3 regions of the Peribacillus sp. NPDC056705 genome follow, and region 1 is predicted to be linked to each of the others. Evidence: riboswitches for the same ligand, from Rfam matches in the RefSeq annotation. Region 1 holds a riboswitch; each other region holds the start of a gene.
The links. A riboswitch is a leader RNA that binds a small molecule or an ion and turns the genes downstream of it on or off. The one in region 1 is predicted to bind cobalamin.
Positions count from the first base shown of each region.

Region 2: it holds a riboswitch for cobalamin, as region 1 does, so the genes downstream of both, metE (5-methyltetrahydropteroyltriglutamate--homocysteine S-methyltransferase) here and ACFRAK_RS23235 (hypothetical protein) in region 1, are expected to answer to the same signal.
Region 3: it holds a riboswitch for cobalamin, as region 1 does, so the genes downstream of both, ACFRAK_RS19965 (energy-coupling factor ABC transporter permease) here and ACFRAK_RS23235 (hypothetical protein) in region 1, are expected to answer to the same signal.

Region 1 is NZ_JBHTYI010000031.1:10,173-13,447, forward strand. It holds gene ACFRAK_RS23225 (DUF58 domain-containing protein) at 1-419, opposite strand, end outside; gene ACFRAK_RS23230 (AAA family ATPase) at 452-1,408, opposite strand; cobalamin riboswitch at 1,599-1,818, shown strand; gene ACFRAK_RS23235 (hypothetical protein) at 1,976-2,521, shown strand; gene ACFRAK_RS23240 (ABC transporter substrate-binding protein) at 2,525-3,275, shown strand, end outside.
Region 2 is NZ_JBHTYI010000049.1:4,355-7,629, forward strand. It holds gene ACFRAK_RS26170 (aminopeptidase) at 1-239, opposite strand, end outside; gene bcp (thioredoxin-dependent thiol peroxidase) at 251-721, opposite strand; gene ACFRAK_RS26180 (ion channel) at 784-1,203, opposite strand; cobalamin riboswitch at 1,444-1,636, shown strand; gene metE (5-methyltetrahydropteroyltriglutamate--homocysteine S-methyltransferase) at 1,781-3,275, shown strand, end outside.
Region 3 is NZ_JBHTYI010000021.1:6,720-9,994, forward strand. It holds gene cbiQ (cobalt ECF transporter T component CbiQ) at 1-161, opposite strand, end outside; gene ACFRAK_RS19960 (energy-coupling factor ABC transporter substrate-binding protein) at 148-459, opposite strand; gene ACFRAK_RS19965 (energy-coupling factor ABC transporter permease) at 461-1,204, opposite strand; cobalamin riboswitch at 1,378-1,571, opposite strand; cobalamin riboswitch at 1,773-1,963, shown strand; gene ACFRAK_RS19970 ((2Fe-2S) ferredoxin domain-containing protein) at 2,114-2,482, shown strand; gene cobJ (precorrin-3B C(17)-methyltransferase) at 2,497-3,275, shown strand, end outside.

The DNA.
Region 1 (3,275 bases):
AAAAAATCCCCAACCCAAAAGCGGATCGATTGAAACGAATGCTCTCCACGCTCCATGTCTTCCAAGGTATATGACATGCAGAAGGTACGCCTGAATCCCGGAAAGATAATGATTTTCCTTTGAAATCCCCTATCTTCCAGACGCTGAGGCAATTCCTCCTCTACCACCATAAATAGTAGGGGCAGCCGGTTTTTACGGGTAAACGTCAATGCTATTTCAACAGATTCGCCGGCCTGGCATTCCCTTTTATTGATCTTTCTCTCAACGATCAAATCATGCAGCGGATAAAACAGCAGAATCAAAGCGTACACAGAAAACGGCAAAAATGAATAAAAAATGAACCAACTGACAAAACCACCTTGAAACATTGCATAGCAAAAGGAAACCGTCAAGAGTAATACAAGTCCGACCACACTCATATTTCCCCTTAAAATGTTGATGAATTTGCGCATTAGGTCATAGCCCGCTTTACAGGCACCTGTGTTGTCGCCACAACTTCATGTATCACCATTCCAGCATCGAAGCCCTCATACTTCGCTTCAGGTTTCAAAATAAGCCGGTGGGAAAATACGAATGGCACCAAATATTGAACATCGTCCGGCAGAACATAGTCCCTGCCCTGGACCCGCGCGTAAGCCTGGGCTGCCTTCATCAAGGCTATCGATCCACGCGGGCTTACACCTAAATAGACCCCTTCATGCGTACGTGTTCGATTCGCCAATTCAACAATATATCGTTTTATTGTGTCATCCACTATCACAGCTTTTACCTCAGCCTGTAATTCTATCAATTCATCCAAGGTGATGACGGCTTCCAGCTCATCAAGCGGTACCGTGTATTGAGCTCTATTAAGAACCTCTATCTCTTCTTCCACACCCGGATAGCCCATTTTCATTTTTAATAGGAATCTATCCAATTGAGCCTCCGGAAGCGGATACGTCCCCTCGTATTCGATCGGATTTTGTGTCGCCATTACGAAGAACGGCTTCTCCAATCTCCTTGTGACACCATCAATCGTCACACTTGCCTCTTCCATGGCTTCAAGTAATGCAGACTGAGTTTTCGGCGAGGTCCGGTTAATTTCATCGGCTAAAATAATATGTCCCATTATCGGACCTGGCCTAAAAATGAATTCTTGTTCCTTAGGATTGAAGATCGAAACACCAGTAACATCAGAAGGAAGTAAATCAGGTGTGAATTGAATTCTCTTAAAGCTTGCACCTATAGATTTTGCCAGTGCCCTTACCATGACTGTCTTCCCTACGCCCGGAACATCCTCCAATAAAACATGTCCACCGGAAAGGAGTGCCACGATACTTAGTTCTGCTATATCCCGTTTTCCGATAATCACCTTTTCGATGTTCCCCAGAACCATTTCCAGTTTTTGATTGACCTGCTTATAAATCATTCTCTACCTCCCGGGATTCACAGTATCACCATGATTTCATACCTTTTTCTATATCAAAATTTTACATTAAGCTCCAATTAAACCTTACATTGTAAGTTTACTAGATATTCGGTAAACCATAAACGAATTTGTCCAAAAATATTAATGCAGTCTATTGAAAAAAGGTATGGTAAACTGTTGCTAAGTGAATATGAATCTTGCAGAAAAAGGTGCTGCATTGTCAGCTTAATAGGGAATTCGGTTTAAAACCGAAGCTGTTTCCGCAACTGTAAGTGCTAATGAAATAAGATGTTTACCACTATTTGAGGTTGTAATCGCTCGCCGATTACCGGCCATTTAACCCAAATGGGAAGGTTCTTAGAGTAAAATGACGCACGAGCCAGGAGACCTGCCTTTTTTCATCGTATTATGCTCTTCGGAAGATAGGAGATTGTACGGCCCTCCCATCTTTTTCTACTACAGATACATAGATGCCCGAAGCCGACCAAAACTCTTGGTCGGCTATTTGTCTTGCTGGGAAAAGCAATACGGAGGTCATTCACCCAATACGTAAAAGGAGGAAGATTTATGGCAAAGAAAGACTTTCGTTTTTTATGCTACCCATACATGCGTGAGTCCGTATCGACCGTCGATTTTGAAATCCGCACAGACTCATTGACGACACAGATCGGCTTGGCCGCCTCGCTTACTGAGGACGTCCCCGATGTATACCGTGACTTAATGGAATTATTGCCCATGGTTTACCATTTAAACGGCTCAGTCCGTGGGAATTTAGCCATTACCGGCGATGATCTCGACCGTTTAAGTGCAATCTACGACCGGTATGTCGCTGAAGTGAGGGATCGAATCGAAACATTCGTCCTTCCACAAGGATCAACCGCAGCATGTACTTTGCATACTTGCCGCAGTGAGGCCAAAAAGTCCGTGCGAGCTTTACACAAGGTAAGTCTAGAAAAGGAAATTCCAGGAATTCTTTTTGATTACGCTCACTTGCTTGCAAATGTATTATTCGTGATGGCAGTCTACGTCAATAAGCAACAGGGGATCGAGGAGATTCCTTTTATAAGTAAATCATACCCAACCAAACCAATGAAAAAGAAAACGGAGGAATAAATAATGAAGAGAACCCTACGATTCAGTTGGATTTCCATGCTGATGCTTACGCTATTCCTCACCGGATGCGGAGTGAACAATGATCAATCCTCAAAGGATAATAAAGATAGTAAAAAGGTCGAAGAAATCAAGGATTATACCGTTACGGATGATACTGGTAAGAAAATAAAATTCGAGAAAATCCCGGAAAAGGTCGTTTCACTTCAGCCAAGCAATACGGAAATCTTATTTGCCCTTGAACAGGGTGATAAAGTCGTTGGCGTGACAGACTTCGATAATTATCCAGAGGAAGCGAAGGATATCGAACATGTTTCAGACTCCGTTAACATTAATGCAGAAAAAATCATTGCCTTGAAACCTGATGCCATCATTGCTTATACCATTGGGGATGAAACGGCACTGAAACCACTTGAAGATGCCGGTATCCCTGTATTCATCATTAAATCTGCGGCAAATTTCGATGATGTATATGGTGATATCGGGCAGATTGCTAAAGTGATGGGTGTCGCCGAAAAAGGGAATGAATTAGTGAAAGATATCAAATCCCAAATTACAAATGTCGAAGAAAAAGTGAAAACCTTAGATGAAAAGGAGCAAACATACTTTGAGATTAGCCCTGCTCCGGAAATCTATACAACAGGATCGGAGACCTTCCAAAATGAAATCATGGACACTGCCGGCATAAAAAACATCTTTGATGACCAAAAAGGCTGGGTTAAAGTATCTGATGAAGAAATCGTCAAAAGGAACCCTG
Region 2 (3,275 bases), on a different contig from region 1:
CATTGCGAAGATGTGTCAAGTTGTTCCTTCACATTCCCTTGTAACAGGTGGCGGCTTATCTCATCGTCTTCGAGTTCTACATATGGATAAGCACCCACTCTGTAAATTTCATCAATCAGCTCTTTCAATAATGGTTTCGTGTTAATATGCCCCCGTATGAGGATTCTCTCTTTTGGCTGTATTTGTATCGAATGATGAATCAGCCTGGCTGCAAGCTTCGTTATTCGCTCATCCTTCATCTGCCTGTCCCTTATTTTTCGAGGTCACGAAGAGTTTCAAGAGCTTCTTCGACGTGGCCTTTGACTTTTACTTTACGCCATTCTTTGACTATCTTACCAGCCTTATCTATCAGGAAAGTTGAACGTTCAATGCCCATATACTCCTTGCCAAAGTTCTTTTTCAATTGCCAAACATCAAATGATTCAGCCGCTTCATGATTTTCGTCAGCCAGCAGCAGAAAAGGCAATCCATGCTTTTCGATGAACTTTTCATGACGTGCCGCTGGATCTGGGCTGATACCAATGATGACCGCGTCCAATTCCTCGAATTGCTCATTATGGTCCCGGAAATCACAGGCCTCCGTCGTGCAACCTGGCGTCATGTCTTTTGGATAAAAATATAAAACAATGTTTTTCCCCTTAAAATCCGATAGGGAAACCATTTCACCATTGTTTGCAGGGAGTTTGAAATCAGGTGCTTTTGCTCCAATTTTAACAGTCATATTGAACCCTCCATTTCCTTCATTATGGTAAGAGTACCCAATAATCGAAAGAAACACAACTTTCATTTATTCCTCCTATCATTCTGTTCCAGATCGATAACTGTCCGAATCACGAACGCTGCCGGTAGTGTATACCCGATGAAAGCCTGAATGGTAGCTATCATCCTGCCCATGCCAATCGGGGCTATATCTCCATACCCTACAGAAAACATCGTCATCGCACTAAAGTAAAAGGAAGTCTTCAACTGTTCATAGAAAGTGCCATCCAGCCGATTGCCCATATCAAGAATCACCGAATGATTCTGAAGCTCGTATAATAAATAAATCAGTGCGAACCCAACCAATATCGTCGCATATAAATTGCCAAGCCACAGCATATCCTCCAGAGAAAACTTCTTTCCTCCCGACTCAACAAGAAATAACGTACGAATGCTCATCACCATGCAAAAAATGATTCCTGCAATCAAGATGTAGAAAGTCATCCCCAACGCCCCATTTCAATACGCCACTCCCTCTATACATACTCCCTGTCCAAACAATATATTCTTTTTTAGGAACAGACCTTATCCTCATCACCCACACACTCAAAAAAACGGATTCTTTTCCCGAATCTCATGTTGACCCTTTTGGTCGGATATGTTAAGATTGTCTAAATTTTTATAATAGTTTTTATTTTAAAAATTTTAGACTTGCAAACAGTTTATAAAGGCAGGTTTTGTAAAATTTCATATGTGGAAATAGGTTCCTAATTATTAATTAGGATTAAAAGGGAAGTCCGGTGTAATTCCGGCACGGTCCCGCCACTGTAATGGGAGTGTTAGCGCCATCCAATATGCCACTGATCAACGGATCGGGAAGGCCCGCCGCTAATGATAATCCCTAAGTCAGGAGACCTGCCTATTTCAACAACACTGTTTTAACCTACGGGAGATAGGGAGGTGTTAGGGACCTTATAATTGTAAGGGGCATTCTGAATGCCTCTTATTTTAAGCATTTCTAACTTTCTCTTTTGACGGTTAGGGATGCTTTTTTTATTGTTCAATAATATGAATTGGGAGGATGGGAATTTTGAAAAGCAGTAGTTTGGGTTACCCTCGAATCGGGGAAGATCGTGAATGGAAACGTACATTGGAAGCTTACTGGTCAGGTAAAATCGATGAAGCGGAATTTACGGCACAACTAAAAGCAATCCGTTTAGGCAACTTACAAAAACAGAAGCAACGGGGCATTGATATCATTCCTGTCAACGACTTCACTTTCTATGATCAAATGCTCGACATGTCCGTCATGTTCGGTCTTGTTCCTGAACGTTATTCAGCCTATGAAGGCGGTAGAGTTCCTCTTTCCGTATATTATTCAATGGCTCGCGGAAACAATGATGAAGTTGCTTCCGAAATGACGAAATGGTTCAATACGAACTATCACTATATTGTCCCTGAATTAAAACTGCCACAGCTGACTTTAACAGAAAATAAACCACTTGCAGCATACCGGGAAGCCAAGGAAAATCTAGGGATTGAAACGAAGCCCGTATTGATCGGACCTTATACCTTCATCTCCCTTTCCAAAGGCTTCAATAAACAAGAGATCCCTGGCATCATCCTGAGCTTGCTTCCCCTATACACGCAAATCCTGCGGGAGTTGGAGCAAGAAGGAGTGAAATGGGTACAAATGGATGAACCTGCTCTTGTTTCATCCATTTCCAAAGATGATATGCAAACTGTTACTTACCTCTATGAAAAGCTGAATGAAGCAGCACCGAACCTGAACATCATGCTACAAACATACTTTGATGCCGTGGAACACTACCAAGAAGTCATCGAATTAAAAGTCCAAGGAATCGGTCTTGATTTTGTACATGATAAAGGGAGGAATCTAAGTAATCTTGAAGCATTCGGCTTCCCTAAGGACAAAGTACTTGCTGCAGGTGTGATTGACGGAAAAAACATTTGGCTATCTGATTTATCGAAAAAAATTCAATTGATCGAGACTCTTAAGAAAAAGGTAGCCGAAGACCAAATCTGGCTTCAGCCCTCTTGTTCCCTGCTTCATGTCCCAGTGACCGTTCGTAATGAATCCGCCCTTTCAAAAGAAGTGAAACAGGCCCTTGCTTTCGCTGACGAGAAACTTGAGGAAATCACACTCTTGGTCAAAGGGAATAATCAAGGCTTTGAAGCAATCGCCGAAAAAGTCGATGCCAATAAAATTACGGTTCAAACGTTAGCAAGTTCAAATGCACGGAATCATGGGGCTGTACGATCGAAAGTCGAAAAGGTTAAAACCAGGACTGCCGGCCGTCAAATTCCATTTAAAGAGCGTTACCAAAAACAACAGGAATTTTTCAAATTGCCTTTCCTTCCTTCGACTACGATCGGTAGCTTTCCGCAGACACTTGAAGTTAAACAAGCACGCGGGAAATTCAAAAAAGGAGATTGGACCGCTCAGCAATATGAAACATTCGTTAACGAAGAAATCGGCAAATGGATCGAAATCCAAGAAGAAATCGGTTTGGATGTTCTCGTTCACGGGGAATTCGAACGGACGGATATGGTTG
Region 3 (3,275 bases), on a different contig from region 1:
AAAATGATTAAAGCGCTCATCACCGTAAAAGTGATGAGTGAAACGGTCATATCCCTTACCGTTAACGAAAATAGCAAAAGGGAGATTGCAAAAACCATCTTTTCTAACGGATGTACATCCTTTAGCCCATTGAAATAGGCATATTTATCAATGAGTAACATGCTTCGATTTTCCGGGAATTTCCTGTTTGGTTTGCTTATTCCTTTGTTTCGTTACACCTATGAAATAACCAATGAAACCGGCTCCGATTGCAGCTTGCAGCGCAAATAATAAACTTTCGGTTTCCGCACCTGGCGGCTCCCAAATACTGTTGAACCATGGCTTGTATTCCGGCTGGATTTTAGTGATGGCTTCTTCAGCTTCTCCATCGGCACCGCCAAATTCCGTTCCTTGTTGCGTGATTAACGGTATGGTAGCAAGAACGACCACCAGGAAAAGCAGCAGTAAACTTTTTTTCATGTTAACGGGCCTCCTTAGATAAAACTCGCAGCAACTTCAATTCGCCTAGATTGTATTTTTTTAAGAAATTCATCACGACGACTGTCAGTAGCCCCTCACTGATTGCCAAGGGAATTTGGGTCAGGGCAAAAATCCCTGCAAATTTACTGAAAGAGGCCATGAATCCTCCTACCTCGGATGGAAAAGCAAGAGCAAGTTGAATGGAAGTTACTACATAGGTTCCCAAATCTCCAAAAGCAGCAGCCAAGAACACGGCAAGTGAAAAGGACCAACCCAATTTAGTTGCGCCCTTGAAGACGAAGTAAGCAATGAGCGGTCCGCAAACGGCCATGGAAAATGCATTGGCCCCTAATGTCGTCAATCCTCCGTGAGCCAGTAAAACGGCTTGAAATAATAGAACGATGGAGCCAACGACACTCATGGCCAATGGACCGAATAAAATGGAGCCCAAACCAACTCCGGTAGGGTGTGAAGAACTTCCCGTAACAGAAGGAATCTTTAGGGCGGATAAAATGAATACAAATGCACCCGATAGGCCAAGCATCATTTTTGTTTCTGGGTTTTCCCTTACTTTGGTTCTAATGGACCGGTAACCTAGGATTAAAAATGGAAGCGTCACGGCCCACCAGAATATAGCCCATTCAATGGGTAAAAAGCCCTCCATGATATGCATGGCCATTGCCCGTTTTGGGACGAAAAGCAGTAAAATGACAAAATAAATGGTCTTCCAATTGGTTCTTTTCATTCTTTCTCCTTTCAAAACTTTTAATTTTTCTGAACAATCTTGAGAAGAAAGGCGGCCCAACATAAAAAGCACTTCTCTCAAAGGAAAGAAGTGCGTAATGAACAGGAATTTTGCAGCATAAACCAACCATGGGCCTTTCTGCCTGATCCGCACACCCATCCTCGTAGGTTGAAACAGTTTCACGCTTCATGGCAGGTCTCCTGGCTTTGGTTCATCATCCCATTACATCCTTCCCATCTCATTTGACAGTGGAATTGTTAAAGTAATAGGACTCCCCTTTACAGTGGCGGGACCGCTCCGGATTTTCACCGGCTTCCCTTTTAAGCTGAATTCCGAAAAATTCAACACCATAAAACTTATGTAATTATTTAGAAAATTCTCGTATAGTGTACCATAAAGAAATAATTCCAGCTATACTATCTTTTTTTTTTGACTAAGTTTGTTGCAAGGAAAGGCTTGTTGACAGGATATACACTATTAAACTTTTCTAAACAGTCGGAATAAACTATTGAATTTTGATAAAGTTGTTATATGATAGATAAAGTTAGTTAGAAATGTATAATAAAACCAAATATTTCATTTTAAAAGTGCCCTTGTGTGAATATGCAAGGGATAATAGGGAAATCGGTGAAAGTCCGATGCAGCCCCCGCTACTGTAAACGCTGATGAAATTGTCGATAGCCACTGGCATTGTTGCCGGGAAGGGACAAGGTAAAATGAAGCGTAAGCCAGGAAACCTGCTTTTAAAATTGCATGATACTTTTCGGAGGGAAAGGTAGAAGGACTATGACGATTTCGGGAGATTGGGCATTCTTGCCTGGGGCTCCTCATCCATATAGTTTTTTTAAACCTTGACTCTTATGTTAAGGTTTTTTATTTTGCCTTTTCCCTGAACGCAGGAGGAAGAAGATGACTACTTGGAACTTAATGGGTACAAATACACATCTGTTGATTTGTAATGGAAGCAGCTGTATGAAAAAGGGCGGGGAAGAAGTAACCCAGGCGATTCGCGATGAAATTACTTCCAAAGGACTGGACATGAAAATCCATACAACGAGGACACGGTGTAACGGAAGATGTAAGGATGCCTGCGTTGTGATTGCCTATCCTCAAGGAAACTGGTATCGAGTGGAGACGCCTGATTTCGGCCGCCAAATTGTCAGCCATATCGATGATGGGGAGTTTGTTCCACAAATGATCTACCAATTCAATGATGGGGAAATGGCACCCAATCCAAATTTTCCTGCTCATACGGGTATTTCAAAGAACAAAGCGTAAAAGGAGATGTCTTAATGAGTACAAACGGTAAATTATTCGTCGTGGGCTTTGGACCAGGGAATTTTGAACACATTACCAAACGTGCTGTCGAAGCCCTTCAAGAAAGTGACTACATCATTGGTTATAAAACTTATGTTGAACTCATTCAGGGACTGCTTACAGATCAAACGATTATTAGTACGGGGATGACTGAAGAGGTATCGCGTGCTCAGGAAGCAGTGAAACAAGCGGAGCTGGGTAAGAAAGTTGCGGTAATCTCCAGCGGGGATGCTGGGGTTTACGGGATGGCTGGGTTGGTTTATGAAGTATTGATTGAAAAAGGCTGGAAAGAAGAAACTGGAGTGGGTATTGAAGTCATTCCTGGCATTTCTGCAATCAACTCTTGTGCATCTTTACTTGGGGCACCAGTCATGCACGATTCGTGTACAATCAGCCTCAGTGATCATCTAACTCCTTGGGAACTGATCGCTAAAAGGGTTGAAGCAGCTGCAATGGCAGACTTTGTCATTGCCCTGTATAATCCGCGCAGCGGCAGGCGGACGAGGCAAATTGTTGAAACACAGAAGATTCTCCTTCGCTACCGTTCACCCGATACACCTGTCGGGTTGGTGAAAAGTGCCTATCGCGATAGGCAAGATATTGTCATAACCAATTTAAAAGAGATGTTGAACCACGATATTGGAATGTTGACCACTGTCATTATTGGTAATTCCTCCACCTTTTTATATGATGACAAAATCATTACACCAAGAGGCTATCAGAGGAAATATACTTTGAATTCGGAAAAGCAACC